2 regions of the Nodosilinea sp. FACHB-141 genome follow, and region 2 is predicted to be linked to the other one. Evidence: riboswitches for the same ligand, from Rfam matches in the RefSeq annotation. Region 2 holds a riboswitch; the other holds the start of a gene.
The links. Region 2 has a riboswitch for cobalamin ahead of H6F59_RS10645 (hypothetical protein). Riboswitches for the same ligand answer to the same signal wherever they lie in the genome.

Region 1 (3,179 bases), on a different contig from region 2:
AGAGGGGGATATTTAATGGCGACATCCTGGCTAGACGGAGCAATGGGCGGGCTAGCACTGCTAATTTTGCTGGGAGGTCTTTGGATGCTCTTGAGCGGTGTGGGAGACATGAACCGCTGAACCTGAGCGCAGGGCGGCGGTGACGTAGGCCACCAGTTTGCTGCCGCCGTAGAGCACGGTAATGGCAAACAAGCCTCCAGCTACCCAACCCTGGGCCCGCTGGGCAATCCACAACAGAGCTAGGACGAGGGCGATCGCATCTAACCCAAGCACATCAAGACGCGATCGCCAGCCTGCGGGCTGAATCGGCTTCGGGCTAGCAGGCTCTAAGCGAATGGAGGCTACCAGGTTAAACCCCAGCAGGCTGACCAAGATTAGCCCCATCCCCCAACCGAGATGGCCCAGGGCGGCTATGGAGAAGCCTGCCACTTGACCAGCTATTGTCAGCATGACCACACGACTAAAGTGGCCCAGGCGCGGATCGCGCGATCGCTGGCCCACTATATCTCCATGGCGCAGGTCTACCCGAGCCATATGGGCCTGCTCTAGACTCATCAACATCAGCGACAGAGCCAGCAGGCGATAGGGCCAGGGATGGGGCTGCAATGCCTGGTATAGCAGCCCAACCGTTGCGGGCATGAACAGGGCCGCGGCCCAAGTTGGAGATAGGGTCATAGGGAATGCACCGCTGGCTCAACCAAACGGATTAAGCATACCGCCAGACCGAGAAGTTAGACCTAGCTCTTGTGCCTATTTCGCAACAGGCTCAGCCTAAGAAAGGGAATTTGGCAGGATTTGGGAATGACAGACGCTCAACGGCGTTGTGCCAACTCCCGCCTCACGATCCTAGGTGGGCAGCAAACCGTTGAGGAGCGCGGTGGCAAGAAACGTGGCTCCAATACCGCAGATCACTAGACCGGCCCGCTGTACGAAAAGAGTTGTAGACCGTTGGGTGAGCTGTCGCCCGACCAAAAAGGCAGCGATCGCAAGCCCCATCTGCACTGCTGTAAACCCAGCGAGATAGGCCACCAACGGCATGGATTCTGCACCAAAAATGGCCTCGCCGTAGGCAAACCCATGGAACAGCCCAGCTAGCACTGCCAAGCCTGTGATGGCGCTACTTTGAGGACGGTTGCGTAGCGCAAGCAGCACCCCAAACCCAAGCACTGAGCCAGCAATCACAAACTCCACTGCCGGTAACGTTAGCTCTGCCAGGTGCAGCCCTGTGCCAACCATAGCCGCCAGCACAAAGGCAGCAGGAATGACGATTCCCCAGGTGCTAACGGCTGCCAGTAGGCCCACAGCAACCACAAAGGCCACATGGTCGAGGCCAATAATGGGGTGAGCCAGTCCCGACAAAAACCCCTCAGCAAAGTTAGCGGGCACTCGGCCCCCGAGCGGATGGTGGGCCAGGCTGGGCAGGGGCAGCAGCAGCAGGGCGGCGATCGCGCCCCCGATGCTACGACCTATCCGCTTCTGCGAAAAACCAGTCTTAATTGATTCCAAAGCAGTAAAGCGATAATTCATCCGTACCTCGCAGACGAAGAAAGAACAGTGGAAAACAGACCTGCGATCGGCGGGCATTCTGGCTCAGCGTCTTGGTGTTGGGCGAATACCCCCTCAACACCAAAACAGCTTTACAGCTGCGGGACAGCGGCAGACTTGCACTGCACTTTCCCCCTTGCCTCCAGTGGCTGATCCCCACCGGAACCGACAACGCCCAAGCATCATAGCATCGGGTGAATCTGGCCCCGCCGCTGGTTTATCAATAGTCATCTGGCGCACCACACGCAGCCAACGCCTTACCTAGGTGCGCTAGCATCGAGCAAAACCTACCCCTGCCCCCAATGGTTTCATCGTCTCGTCTGGCTCGGCAAAAAGAAATTATTGAAGTGGTGCTCGGCAACGGCTGGGACTACATGCGGCAGCTATTGGTGGGAGGCAAAGCCGATGAGCCCGAGATTCCGCCCCCCGCGGTGCTGCGCAACATTCTCACTGACCTGGGGCCGGTCTACGTCAAGCTAGGGCAGTTGTTGAGCACCCGCCCCGACCTCATGCCCCCGGCCTACATTGAGGAGCTCAGCAGCCTACAAACCACCGTACCGCCGGTAGACCCTAAGGAGATCGAAGCTTACATTCGCCAGCACCTGGGCAAGCCTCCCGAGGAGCTGTTTGAACGGCTGGACTATCAAGCGATCGCCGCCGGTTCCATTGCCCAAACCCACAAGGCGCTGCTCAAAGATGGTCGGCAGGTCGCTGTGAAGGTGCAGCGCCCCGGCATCGAGCGCCAGGTCGAGCGCGATATGACCCTAATTCGCGACGTTGCCCGGCTGGTGTCGGCTACCCAGTTTGGCCAGCGCTACAACGTAGTCGATTTAGCTGAAGAGTTTGCCGATGCCATCAATGCTGAACTCGACTTCACCACGGAGGCGGGCTACACTGACCAGCTGCGCCGCAACCTGTCTAAAAGCGCCTGGTACGACGCCAACCAGCTGATCGTGCCACAGATCTACTGGGACCTGACCAACACAAAAATTATGACCATGGAGTGGCTGGAGGGCACCCCTCTGCTCAAGGCCGATTTGCTGGCCGAAGATGCCCACAGCGATGCCGTTGGTCTGCGATCGGCCGCTACCACGCTGCTGTTTCGAGCCTTCTTCAAACAGTATTTTGTGGACGGGTTTTTCCACGCCGATCCCCACCCTGGCAACATTTTTTACTTGGAAGATGGTCGCCTAGCCCTGCTCGACTGCGGCATGATGGGCCATTTGGATCCCCGTACCCGTAACACCATAACCGAGATGGTGCTGGCGATTGTTAACTGCGACGCCCAACGCTGCTGCCAACTCACCCTACAGCTGGCCGAACCCCTCAAACCCGTCAACCTGGCTCGCCTAGAGAGCGACTATACCCGTCTGCTAGGCCGCTATTACGGTCTTAGCCTAGAGCAGATCAACACCGCCGAAATTTTTGGCGAAATCTTGGCGGCGGGCATTCGCAACAACCTGCGCTGGCCCGCCAACGTGGGGTTGTTCACCAAATCCCTCGCTAACCTAGAGGGAGCGGTCCGGCAGTTCAATCCCGGCGTCAACCTGCTCGAGGAGGTGCGCCCGCTGATGGCCGATCTGTTTCGCCAGCAAATGGTGGGGGATGACCCCTTGCTGGCGCTGCTGCGCACG
Region 2 (3,179 bases):
ACCCCAGAGAGCTTCGCTCCCTTTGGCCAGGTAATCTTCCCCAGTGCCGACGGTGCTGTCTTTGGCCCTAGCGATGCCCAACTCAAGCTCGATCGCGGCATTCCCCGCTTTTACATCATGACTCTAGAGGCTAAGGGCACCCGGTTTCGCACTATTACTCGGCACCAGCGCTGCACCCAGTGCCTGGGAGCACTAGAAGGCAAAGACTGGTTCATTGCAGTCGCTCCACCAGGGGAGGCTGAGCAGCCCGAGCCAAGTAAAATTCGCGCCTTTCACATTCCCGGCAACTGCTTTATCAAGCTAGAGGTGGGCACTTGGCATGCGGGGCCATACTTTACCGATGCCGTCATCAGCTTCTACAACTTAGAGCTGAGCGATACCAACATTACCGACCACCAGACCTGTAGTTTGGCCCAAGATTTTGGGCTGGAGTTTGAGATTGTCGGTGGAGAGTAGACGATTAGATGAGTGCATGGGTTAATAGGCAACTCGCGAAGCGCTCCGTTCCGGAGTTGCAGCCTCTACCGCCTCGGCTAATAGCGGCGGCAGCACATAGGCTGTGGCCTGCTTAATAGCGGGCGATCGCAGCCCGTAGGGCACCTTGCCGTTGGCGGCAGCGGCGTACTGGCGGCAAAACTCAGCTAGGTCGGGGGCTGACTGGCTGGGCGAAAGGTCATTGAAGATAAAGGTCAGCTTGCCCGGGGCGCTGAGGGCGGCATTGCAGGCGCGATCGCAGGCAGCCATGCAGCGCACCGGCTGAAGGGTGATTTCGCCTCTGCTGGTTTCGGCATTCAGGCAGTCGGTCAGCTGGTCGAGCAGATGCTGCCCCCCAGAGATATCGCCCGCGCCAGATTCAGCGGTGGGGAATTTGCACAGGGCACAGACAAATAAAGTGGGTTGGGTCATTGGGTTCAAACAGATAGGTGAATAGGATTTGCCAGCCAGCCTCGAAACTTGGGAGACCGACAAAACTGAGAAATTAGGATTTGGGAGTGATGGTAAACTCGGCCTGGCGATTCCGGGACGGATCGCTTCGCGAGTCGCCCATTTGGCGGGAGCACTCCGGCGGTGGCACCGCCCAGCCTTTTAGGCAGCTCACGTAGGGGCGCGAGTCGCCAATCAAGAGCAAGATCGCATCCTGGGTGGGGTCGTAGGTTGCTATGGCCTCGGCTACAGCAGGCAATTGATCAACTGGCAGGCCGAGGTCGTGACAGCAGGCAGCTACGGCACCTGCGGCCACAAAGCGGGCAGTGTAGGGCACCGCTGTGCGTCTCCAGTCCACCGTGGCGGTGCTAGCGTGAACCTCGCACAGCACTATGCCTCGGCCCTGCTGCAAAAACCCTTGCCAGGCGAGGTGACCTATGGGCAGCCAATATTCGCGAATAAACAGCGGCTGCCAATCGCTACAGCCCTGCCACACGCTGTCATCTATGCGCACAGCCACCACCGGCGATCGCTTGGGACCTGGTGCAGCAGCAAAAAATATTGTCCAGAGCTACAGCGCCCTAGAGCAAACCAAAAACTATTCATAGTCATCTGTACCTCGCAGATGGAAATAACGGTGGGCGTCCATCGGCGGGCATTCTGACTTGGAGAATTTTAAAGTCTAGACGTTGGAGAAGTGTCAATCCAAAATCCGAACTCTAAAATCGCCTCACAGCTGCGGGACAGTGGCAGATTTTCGCTGCGCTTTCCCCGTTTCCTTCAGCGGCTGACCCCCGCTAAAACCGACAGAGCTGCATCCTAACACCTTAAGGGCGAAGCGATCCGCAACAAATCGTTGCGACTTGCAGATCAAAGTTATTACCCATCAGCGCTACCGCTTCTAAGGGGCAGGGCGACGGCGGTAGGCGTCCATATAAACTACGTTCTCTCCCGCGCGGTGGTCACCGTGGCCGGCCAACAATCCTGATGCTTTGACCTGCTGAGCCAGGTCTACTGTCAGAGTTGAGCCTGCCTCAGGAGGCACGAGAATCTGCTTGAAACTGACTTTGATTTCGGTACCAGGAGCCCAGTCTTGCTGGCGCACCCAGCAGCGATCGCGCTCGCACCGCACTACTACAAAATCGGGTACGTGGTCGTCTTGACCCTTAAGGCGAACCCGTGATCCTAGACAAATCGTTAAGGAAGCCATAGCGCTGCACCTGAGATAGGCTAGCCGTTATAGATTCAACAGTAGTTCATTTGAACTGAGCTTTGAATGGAGAATTCACAAAAAATTAATTTTATTGGTTTCATTTTAAGGGATGTTTCTCTTCTTTGGGGTTAACGACTGGCAATCGAGGTTTAAAGCTAGATCTAGCCTGTCAAGTTTGTTACATCTTTAGGACTGTTGTGCTGTGGCAGACTAAAGAGGTCGTCGGCTTTGGTTGTCTATGCCCCCTCAGACCACCTCTTTATCGCTGGCTGCGGTACTACAGCAGCGCCGCGATCGCCTGGCTGAGCTTCATCCTGAGCCAGTGGTGCTGTGGTCGGGGCAGGCAGTGTCGCGCAACTTTCCGGCCAACACCTATCCCTTTCGGGCCAACAGCCATTTTTTGTACTTTGCGGGCCTGCCCCTGGCCAATGCTGCCCTTCATCTCGAAGGGGGCCGGCTGACACTATTTATGGATGAGACCTCCGCCGAAGCAGCTCTGTGGCACGGGCCAAGCCCTAGTCGAGACGCGATCGCCGCTGATATCGGAGCCGACGCCGCCTATCCTTATCAAGACCTAGACTCCTATCTAGGCGAAGCGGCAACCCTTTCTGCCCAAACCACTGCTGCAGAACGTCGCAAAGCCTTAGTCAAAGCCGTGGTGGCCCTACGATTGCACCACGATGATTACGCCCTCGACCAAATCAAACGAGCGGCGGCGGTCTCAGTCACCGCCCATAAAGCCGGTATGGTTGCCACTCCGGGGGCAACCACTGAAGCCCAGGTGCGAGCCGCCATGGAGCAGGTGATTATGGGCCAGGGCATGACCTGCGCTTACAACAGCATTGTCACTGTCCACGGCGAAGTGCTCCACAATGAGCAGTACCACCATGCCCTGGCTCCGGGCGATCTGCTGCTGGCCGACGTAGGGGCCGAGGCTCCTAGTGGTTGGGCCTCAGATATTACTCGCACCTGGCCTGTATCTGGCCAATTCACCGCCCCCCAGCGGGATCTGTACAATCTGGTGCTGGCCGCCCACGACGCC

Region 1: it holds a riboswitch for cobalamin, as region 2 does, so the genes downstream of both, H6F59_RS20325 (HupE/UreJ family protein) here and H6F59_RS10645 (hypothetical protein) in region 2, are expected to answer to the same signal.

What each region holds. Positions count from the first base shown of each region.
Region 1 covers NZ_JACJPP010000020.1:69,792-72,970, forward strand. Annotated here, with positions in the region: gene H6F59_RS20315 (ligase-associated DNA damage response exonuclease) at 1-16, shown strand, start outside; gene H6F59_RS20320 (hypothetical protein) at 61-675, opposite strand; gene H6F59_RS20325 (HupE/UreJ family protein) at 847-1,527, opposite strand; cobalamin riboswitch at 1,558-1,730, opposite strand; gene H6F59_RS20330 (AarF/ABC1/UbiB kinase family protein) at 1,848-3,179, shown strand, end outside.
Region 2 covers NZ_JACJPP010000011.1:465,005-468,183, reverse strand. Annotated here, with positions in the region: gene H6F59_RS10655 (ureidoglycolate lyase) at 1-456, shown strand, start outside; gene H6F59_RS10650 (DUF1636 domain-containing protein) at 478-906, opposite strand; gene H6F59_RS10645 (hypothetical protein) at 980-1,438, opposite strand; cobalamin riboswitch at 1,557-1,747, opposite strand; gene H6F59_RS10640 (hypothetical protein) at 1,826-2,134, opposite strand; gene H6F59_RS10635 (aminopeptidase P family protein) at 2,376-3,179, shown strand, end outside.